One region of the Brevibacterium sp. 'Marine' genome, then DNA from elsewhere that is predicted to be linked to it. Evidence: predicted binding sites of a transcription regulator. Region 1 holds the regulator's gene; each other region holds the start of a gene.
What was found. The regulator HrcA, encoded in region 1, represses chaperone genes, less so after heat shock. The targets are predictions, from matches to a motif close to TTNGCACTCGNNNNNNNCGAGTGCNAA.
Positions count from the first base shown of each region.

Region 2: groL (chaperonin GroEL) is a predicted target of HrcA. The motif match lies at 1,641-1,667, and genes of this name have one in related genera.
Region 3: groES (co-chaperone GroES) is a predicted target of HrcA. The motif match lies at 1,545-1,571, and genes of this name have one in related genera.

Region 1 covers NZ_CP051626.1:2,280,407-2,283,669, reverse strand. Annotated here, with positions in the region: gene HF684_RS10380 (DUF4870 domain-containing protein) at 1-207, opposite strand, end outside; gene HF684_RS10375 (DUF3097 family protein) at 359-1,222, opposite strand; gene hrcA (heat-inducible transcriptional repressor HrcA) at 1,383-2,423, shown strand; gene dnaJ (molecular chaperone DnaJ) at 2,551-3,263, shown strand, end outside.
Region 2 covers NZ_CP051626.1:3,443,005-3,446,267, reverse strand. Annotated here, with positions in the region: gene HF684_RS15525 (LytR C-terminal domain-containing protein) at 1-432, shown strand, start outside; gene HF684_RS15520 (cold-shock protein) at 879-1,082, shown strand; gene groL (chaperonin GroEL) at 1,824-3,263, shown strand, end outside.
Region 3 covers NZ_CP051626.1:3,150,332-3,153,594, reverse strand. Annotated here, with positions in the region: gene HF684_RS14155 (resuscitation-promoting factor) at 1-1,161, shown strand, start outside; gene groES (co-chaperone GroES) at 1,726-2,019, shown strand; gene groL (chaperonin GroEL) at 2,056-3,263, shown strand, end outside.

The DNA of each region.
Region 1 (3,263 bases):
GCCCGGCTGCGCGCCATATCCAGGCTGTGCGCCGAACGAATGATGTGAGCCGTACCCCGGCTGCCCACCATATCCCGGCTGCCCACTGTGCGTCTGCGGCTGAGAATACTGCCGGCCCTGCGACGCGTAAGGCTGCTGCGGGCCGGAGGCCTGAGAGTAGTTCGGCGGCATCGGCCGGCTGCCCGGCTGCTCGGGGTGGTGCGACATGGGGATCCTTTCGAAGAACGTCTGCCATTCACACTATCCGAGCCGGGTGTCCCGAGGATGTCGGGGAAGCCTCACTCCTGTGACAGTTTCGGCACACGTCGACAGATCCGCGTGACCACCGCGGGCCACCGCGCCGCACCACCGAAGTCACTCAGCCGACGGTGACGAAATCGATGAGTTCCTCGACCCGACCCGACAGCGTCGGTTCGACATCGGCGATGGTGCTGACCTTCCCGAGGATGCGCACCCAGCCGCGAGCGACGTCCCGATGATCGGCGTGCGGCCATCCGATGCGACGCAGTATTCCCGTCTTCCAATCCTCACCGCGGGGGACGACCGGCCATTGCCGGATGCCGACGACATGGGGCTTCACCGCCTGCCAGATATCGACGTAGGGGTGGCCGATGATATGGACGACATCGCGGTAGCGCGGATCGGCACGGACCGCCTCGGCGATCTTCGATTCCTTCGTCCCGGTCACCAGATGGTCGGCGAGGACACCGACCCGATGCTCGCGATCCGGACCGAAGGCTGCGAGCTTGTCGGCGACGTCGTCGAGACCGCCCAGGGGTTCGACGACGACGCCTTCGATGCGCAGATCATCGCCCCAGATCTTCTCGACGAGCTCGGCATCGTGCTTGCCCTCCACCCAGATCCGCGATCCACGAGCCACCCGGGCCTTCGCCCCGACCACGGCGCGAGACCCGGAAGCCGTCCGCCCGGGCTGCTGCGCCTCCTTCTTCGGCAGCTGCACATCGACGGGCTGACCTTCGAGGAGGAAACCCGGTCCCAAGGGGAAGGCCCGGACCTTGCCGACGCGGTCCTCGAGCTTGACGACGACACCGGCCGTGGTCTTCTCCGCGCCGACGACCGCACCGACATAGCCGCTCATCGCATCCTCGAGAACCATGCCCAGGCCGAGCTCGACCTGGCGGGACTTCTTCGGACGGTGCGACGACGGCGAGGAACCGGAGAGCACATCGGGGCCATAGCGATCAAAAGCATTCACGGGCACCCACCTTAATCAAGGACGGTCCCGCAGGCGCGCAGACCCGCAGGTCACCCCAGAAATGAATTCCGGGGACGAGAAGCGTAGAATTGGCACTCAGGCTCAAGGAGTGCCAAGTATCGGCACGGGACCGCGATCGGCTGAAGAGACGGAGAGGAGAACCGCGATGAACGACAGCAGACGTGCACAGGTGCTGCGCGCCATCGTCGAGGACTTCGTCGCCACCAACGAACCCGTGGGATCGAAGGCGATCGTCCAGCGCCACACCCTCGGCGTCTCCCCGGCCACGATCCGCAACGATATGGCCCAGCTCGAGCAAGAAGGCTATATCGCCCAACCCCACACCTCGGCCGGTCGGATCCCCACCGATCTCGGCTACCGGATGTTCGTCGACCGCATCGACGAGTTCAAACCGCTGACCACGGCTGAACGCCGCGCGATCTTCCAACTCATCGACGGCGATGTCGATCTCGACGAGATGCTCGACCGCACCGTCCGCGTGCTCTCCGGCCTCACCCGCCAGGTGGCGCTCATCCAATACCCGACGGTGTCGCGGGCGCGCATCAAACACGTCGAGATCGTCGGCCTCGGCCCCGGCCGGATCCTCGTCGTCCTCATCACCGACGCCGGTCAGGTCGAGCAGAAGTCAGTGATCACCCCGACCCCGCTCGACGAGGACGCCGTTCGCGGGCTGCGCGACCAGATCAACGCCGAATTCGCCGGGCGCACGCTTGCGCAGGTCTTCGGTTCGGCTCCCACCGCCGAGGCGGTCGCCGCCGAATCGAGTGAGGCGGCTGGGCGTGACGAGTCCGGACTCACACAGATCAGGGCCGCCGTGGTCGACCTCGTCGCCGCGACCCGCGAAGAACGCATCATCATGGCCGGAACTGCGAACCTCGCCCGTTCCGGCAGCGAATTCGGAGAGAAGATGGCCCCGATCCTCGAGGCCTTCGAGGAGCAGGTGGTCCTGCTCCGGCTGCTCACCTCGATGGCCGAAGACCATGAGGGGATCAGCGTGCGCATCGGGCGTGAGAATACTCACGAATCATTCAGCTCGACTTCCGTCGTCGCCGCCGAATATGGTCATGACGCGGGTTCGTCGGCCAGACTGGCGGTGCTCGGCCCGACCCGGATGGACTATCCGACGACGATCTCGGCAGTCCGTGCCGTCGCGAAGTACGTGTCCTCGATCCTCGACCGAGGGTAGGGCCGGTGCAGTGACGACGACCAGGGGTGCCCGCAGTCGGGCAGCACACAACCGGTGAGCACCGCGCAGCAGCGCAGCCACCACCACGAACAGAGAAGACCACTACGTCAGGGAGAGAGAAGTTTCTGTGGCCGATCACTATGAAACACTCGGAGTGTCCAAAGACGCTTCCGCGGCTGAGATCAAGTCGTCGTACCGGAAGCTGGCACGCAAGTACCACCCGGACGTCAATCCCGGTCACGAAGACGAATTCAAAGCCATCTCACTGGCCTACGATGTGCTCTCCGACCCGGAGAAGCGCCGCAACTACGATATGGGCGGCGGCGAGAACGGTCAGGGCTTCCCCGCCGGCGGCGGCTTCGGCGGATTCGGAGACATCTTCGAGACCTTCTTCGGCGGTGGCGGCGGACAGGCCGGAGGCCCGATCCCGCGCACGCAGCGCGGCAAGGACGCCCTCGTCGGCGTCAACATCGACTTGAAGACTGCGGCCTTCGGCGGCACCGTCGATCTCGACGTGACCACTGCGGTCGTCTGCGACACCTGTTCGGGTGCCGGCACGCAGGAGGGCACGAAGATCGAGACCTGCTCGCTGTGCCACGGCGCCGGCAGCGTCCAGCGCATGACGCGGACCCTGCTGGGCCAGATGGTCACGAACCAGACCTGCAACTCCTGCCACGGCTTCGGCACCGTCATCCCCAACCCCTGCCTCAACTGCCAGGGCGACGGACGCGTGCGCAAGCAGCGGACCATGAAGATCCGCATCCCCGCCGGAGTCTCCGACGGCACCCGCATCCAGCTCGGCAGCCAGGGTGAGGTCGGTCCCGGAGGCGGCCCCGCCGG
Region 2 (3,263 bases), 1.2 Mb from region 1:
GTGGCCGCCATCAACATCATCTTCTCCTCGATGGGCAACCCCGAATCGAAGATCGCCGATCCTCCGGCTTCCGAATCAACATCGGCCGAACCCTCGCCGAGCGAGAGCGAAGTCAGTGTCGCAGACGACTCGATCACCGTCGACGTCCTCAACGGCTCCGGCGTCTCCGGCGCTGCGAAGAAGTTCTCCGAGGCGGTCGAAGAGAAGGGCTGGAAGCTCGGCCAGGTCGGCAACTACTCGACGAATCTCACGGATTCGACGGTGTACTACAACGGCGAAGAGAACGCCTCGCAGGCCAAGCTCGTCGCCAAGTCGCTGGGAGTCTCGGCCACGGAGGCCTCGTCCGACTTCGAAGCCGATATCACCGTCGTCATCTGTTCGGACATCGCCGATCGCGGACCCGAGCCCAGCGAAGGCGGGGACTCGGAGTGACCCGACGCGATTCGGTCGCGCGGCAATGAGACTGCGTCGGCTGGATCGGTTCGGTCTCGATCGCCTCGGCGATGGGGGTATGAGACGGGGACGCCTCGGTCGCGGTTGGGCATAGGGCGGTCGGCCGCCTCGGCGAATTCCTGACCGAACGGTCTGATTCCATTCTTAGCGATCCCCGCTGTGAACAGGGCAGAAACCCTTAGATAACGAATCTATAACAGTGCTGAACCGCTCTAGGTGGGATGCGCGCCTGCGGTAGAGTTGCAACAGCTAGGCAAGCACAGCACCTTGTGTTCTATTCGTGCTTCACCGAGATAATTCTCTAGAGGTCAATGAGAGAAGTCGCGGGGTCAGTTGAGTTTTACTAGCTTCCGTATCTCAGGTGGGGTCATCTGATCGCGGCTGCGATGCGGGATTTCAATGGCACTGCACTGTATGGAGAAGTAATGGCACAAGGTACCGTCAAGTGGTTCAACGCTGAAAAGGGCTATGGATTCATCACCCTCGAAGGCGACAACCAGGACGTGTTCGTTCACTGGAGCGCAATCCAGATGGACGGCTACCGCTCTCTCGAAGAGGGCCAGCAGGTTCAGTTCGAAGTAGGAGAAGGACAAAAGGGTCCTCAGGCGGAGTCCGTCACCCTCCTCTGAGACTGGCTGCTGTCAGCACAGTTTTCTGATCCGCTGCGGCGGGTGGTCGGAACGGCCTTCGGGCCAACCGGCACCAACCGCACGGGGGAAGCGCCGAGCAGGCAACTGCTCGGCGCTTTTCAGTGCCCGCGGGGGTGCCCTCGGGTGAGTGACCTTGGGGCTCGCGGGGGGAGTGCCTGCGGGGGAGTGCTCGCGCGGGAGTGCCCTCCGGATCGTGGCCACTTGATGCCTGCGACTTGCTCGTCATGATTCAATCGGCGTAATTGACCACCTTGTTTCGTAGTACTCACTTTCCTCGGTGTGATTTTCGGAGAAGACAGTACCGAATGCCGAAAGTGTGGACGGGAGAGGCTTCTGAAGTCGACCTGCAGGTCGCGGGCGGAGTCTGTTCGCAGGCTTGGGGCGCGAGCCGAGGGCCGGGTCTGAGGCCCCACCACTCCGGGTGCGCCACCTGCGCTAACCGTTTCGCGCTGGGCCGAAATGCCCTCTGCTCCTTCCTCCGGCGCCGAGAACTCGTGGCTCGCGCCCTCCTGAGCCCGTCATGGCAGGCAATGAATATTTGCACTCGCATGGGGAGAGTGCTAAATCTAGTACTGGTGAAAACCGATGGGTTCCCACCAGTCGTCTCGAGAGCGTGGTCCATATGTGGAATGGAACATGCGGACACACTCTCTGCCGTCGCGGGCGCTGACGACTGCTCTGGATTCCCACTCCACTCCATCAGGGAGGATCTAAGCCGCTATGGCAAAGATGATTGCATTCGACGAAGAAGCTCGTCGAGGACTCGAAGCTGGCCTCAACCAGCTTGCGGACGCGGTCAAGGTGACCCTTGGACCCCGCGGTCGCAACGTCGTGCTCGAAAAGCAGTGGGGCGCACCGACCATCACCAATGATGGCGTCTCCATTGCCAAGGAGATCGAACTCGAGGACCCCTACGAGAAGATCGGCGCTGAGCTCGTCAAGGAAGTCGCCAAGAAGACCGACGACGTCGCAGGCGACGGAACCACCACCGCTACCGTGCTCGCACAGGCTCTCGTCCGCGAAGGCCTGCGCAACGTGGCAGCCGGTGCTGATCCGCTCAGCCTCAAGCGCGGCATCGAGAAGGCCGTTGAGGCCGTCACGAACGTCCTGCTGAACAACGCCATCGACATCGAGACCAAGGAACAGATCGCCGCCACCGCAGGCATCTCCGCCGGAGATCCCGCCATCGGTGAACTGATCGCCGAGGCCATCGACAAGGTCGGCAAGGAAGGCGTCGTCACCGTCGAGGAGTCCAACACCTTCGGACTCGAACTCGAACTGACCGAGGGTATGCGCTTCGACAAGGGCTACATCTCCGGTTACTTCGTCACCGACACCGATCGCCAGGAAGCTGTCCTTGAGGATCCCTACATCCTCATCGTCAACTCCAAGATCTCGAACGTGAAGGACCTGTTGCCCGTCCTCGAGAAGGTTCAGCAGTCCAACAAGCCGCTGTTCATCATCGCCGAAGACGTCGAGGGCGAAGCCCTGGCCGTCCTGGTGCTGAACAAGCTCAAGGGCACCTTCAAGTCCGTGGCCGTCAAGGCTCCGGGCTTCGGTGACCGTCGCAAGGCTCAGCTCGCCGATATCGCCATCCTCACCGGTGGCCAGGTCGTGTCCGAGGAAGTCGGGCTCAAGCTCGACAGCGTGACCACCGACCTGCTGGGCACCGCCCGCAAGGTCGTCATCACGAAGGACGAGACCACCATCGTCGAGGGTGCAGGAGACGCCGAGGAGATCGCCGGACGGGTCGCTCAGATCCGCGCCGAGATCGAGAACTCGGACTCCGACTACGACCGTGAGAAGCTGCAGGAACGTCTGGCCAAGCTGGCCGGCGGTGTTGCAGTCATCAAGGCCGGAGCCGCCACCGAGGTTGAGCTCAAGGAAACCAAGCACCGCATCGAAGATGCCGTGCGCAACGCCAAGGCTGCTGTGGAAGAGGGAATCGTCGCCGGTGGCGGCGTCTCGCTCATCCAGGCGGGCAAGGCCGCTTTCGCGGACCTCGCACTCTCCGGAGACGAGGCCACCGGTGCCAACATCGTCAAGGTTGCCATCGAAGCCCCGCTCAAGCAGATCGCCACGAACGCCGGCCTCGAAGCCGGTGTGGTTGCCGACAAGGTCGCGAACCTCGAAGCCGGATTCGGTCTCAACGCCGCAACC
Region 3 (3,263 bases), 870 kb from region 1:
CAGGCGGTCGTGATCACCGGACTCGTCGGTGGCACGGGCGCGGTTGTGACCATGAACAAGCCTGTGACCTTGGAGGTCAACGGACAGGCCGAAGAGATCCGAACCTTCGGCGGAACGGTCGGGGACATCCTCGACAGCCACGAAATCGATGTCGATAAGCGCGACCAGGTCAAGCCCGGTGTGGGCACCAAGGTCGACCGTGACATGACGATCACCGTCAACACGGCGAAGAAGGTGGCGCTGTCCGTCGATGGCGAGGAAACGAACGAATGGACCAACGCGAACACCGTGGGTCAGGCTCTGGCCGACCTCGGCGTCGACGCGAAGGGCGCCGATCTCAACGCGAAGGCCAGCCAGCGTCTGAAGGACGAGGGCAATGACATCGAGGTGACCACGTCGAAGGACCTCACCGTCGTCGCCGATGGCAAGGACCACAAGGTCTCGGCCGCTGTGGGCACCGCGAAGGAGGCGCTCAAGGACACGGGCGTCAAGCTCGACAAGGACGACTTCCTGTCCGTGCCGATGTCCGCCGAGGTCTCCGACGGCCAGGTGCTCACCGTCAACCGCGTGAAGAACGACACCGTTAAGGACAAGCAGACCATCAAGGCCAAGGTCGAGACCAAGAAGTCCGACTCCCTCTACGAGGGTGAGACCAAGGTCGAGACCGAAGGCAAGGACGGCGAAAAGCAGGTCACCTACAAGGTCAAGACGATCAACGGCGAAGAGGTCAAGAAGGAGAAGAAGGACGAGAAGGTCCTCTCCGAACCCAAGACCAAGGTCGTCATCCAGGGCACCAAGAAGAAGGAAGAACCGGCGGACACCGGCGGCTCCGACTCGGGTGATTCCGGCGATTCCGGTTCGAGTGACTCCGGTGACTCGAGCACCGGCGGCGGCTCCGGCGGCGGTTCCATGTCCACCGCTGAGATCAAGGCGATGCTCGGCGGACCCGGTTCCAAGTGGTACTCGGTCGTCGAGTGCGAGTCGAACTTCAACCCGCGTGCATCGAACGGCACCCACTTCGGTCTCTTCCAGTTCCTGCCCTCGACCTGGGCGGCCATGGGCGGCAGCGGCAACCCGTCGGATGCCAGCCCGCAGGAACAGTTCCAGCGCGCCAAGAAGCTCCAGGCTCAGGAAGGCTGGGGGCAGTGGGCCTGCGCCTGATCTGAGATCAGAGCCGGTTTGCCGACTGGGCGCCTGAAGACAATGAACTCTGGCCGCCATTGACAACAGATATCGACAACTGAGCTGAGGCGGTCAGCAAGGAGCGTGGGCCCCGAGGAGAGATCCTCGGGGCCTATGCTTTTTTGGCACAGCTTCCGACAGCCTGCAGCCCTCGGGTATGGAGACCCGGGACCAGCGAGGACCGGCTGGCAACGGCGAGTTCCGGACGATTCGTGCGGGAAATGCGGCTCGAATCCCGCATGGATCGTCCGGAACTCGGTACGAGAAGCTGGCGTACGCCCGGAACTCGGCGGCTGAAGCGCCCGGCTATGACCCTCCCGAACCCACCCAATCTGAACTTTCGCCCAGAGCATGACGAATTGCTGGCACTCAAGTTGACCGAGTGCTAAGAGCGTTCTAGAGTCAGAATTAGCACTAGCACTCATTGAGTGCCAGTTTCATGAGACGGTCGAATCGCTCGGCACCCGCGACGACGAGAGGTTCATGGCAACAGCCGCCGTCTGACTCGATGAAATAGAACCCAGCGAAGGGAGAGGGCCCGATATGTCGGTCTCCATCAAGCCACTCGAAGATCGGATTGTCATCCGTCAGGTCGAAGCAGAACAGACTACCGCCAGTGGTCTGGTCATTCCCGAAACCGCCAAGGAAAAGCCTCAGGAAGGCGAAGTTGTCGCAGTGGGCCCGGGCCGCGTTGCTGACAACGGCAACCGCGTGCCGGTCGACGTCGCCGTCGGCGACAAGGTCATCTACTCCAAGTACGGAGGCACCGAAGTCAAGTACGCAGGCGAAGAGTTCCTCGTACTCTCGGCTCGCGACGTGCTCGCCGTCATCGGCTGAATCCCCTGAACAACAACTTCACTGACAGGAGGACGAATGCCTAAATCATTGGAATTCAACGACGAAGCCCGTCGTGCACTCGAAAAGGGTGTCAACACCCTGGCCGACACCGTCAAGGTGACACTGGGACCCAAGGGCCGCAACGTCGTGCTCGACAAGAAGTGGGGCGCTCCCACGATCACGAACGATGGTGTGACCATCGCCCGTGAGGTCGAGGTCGACGATCCGTACGAGAACCTCGGCGCACAGCTGGCCAAGGAAGTCGCCACCAAGACCAACGACATCGCAGGCGACGGAACCACCACTGCGACCGTTCTCGCTCAGGCCTTCGTCAACGAAGGACTGCGCAACGTTGCCGCAGGTGCCGCACCCGGACAGCTCAAGCGCGGCATCGAGACCGCCGTCGAGGCCGTCTCGCAGCAGCTGGGCACGATCGCCCGCGACGTCGCCGACTCCTCGGAGATCGCACACGTTGCCGGTCTGTCGGCTCAGTCGCCTGAGATCGGCAAGCTCATCGCCGATGCCTTCGACAAGGTCGGCAAGGACGGCGTCATCACGATCGACGAGTCGCAGGCCGCGTCCGTCGAGCTCGAGATCACCGAAGGAATGCAGTTCGACAAGGGCTTCCTGTCGCCGCACTTCGTGACCGATGCCGATCGTCAGGAGGCTGTGCTCTCCGACGCTCTCATCCTCATCAACCAGGGCAAGATCTCCAACATCCAGGAGCTCCTGCCCGTCCTCGAGAAGGTGCAGCAGGCCGGCAAGCCGCTGTTCATCATCGCCGAGGACATCGAGGGTGAAGCTCTGTCGACCCTGGTCGTCAACAAGCTGCGCGGAATCATCAACGTCGCCGCCGTCAAGGCTCCCGGCTTCGGTGACCGCCGCAAGGCCATCCTCGAGGACCTCGCCGTCCTCACCGGTGGCCAGGTCGTCACCCCGGACATGGGCATGAAGCTCGACCAGGTCACCCTGGAAGAGCTCGGCAACGCCCGCACCATCACCGTCACCAAGGACAACACCACCATCATCGATGGTGCCGGTGCCGACGATGCTGTTGCCGGTCGTGTCGCTCAGATCCGCGCCGAGGTCGAGAACACCGATTCCGACTGGGACCGCGAGAAGCTGCAGGAGCGCTTGGCCAAGCTCTCCGGCGGAGTCGCCGTCATCAAGGTCGGCGCCGCCACCGAGGTGGAGCTCAAGGAGCGCAAGCACCGCGTCGAAGACGCCGTGTCCGCTACTCGTGC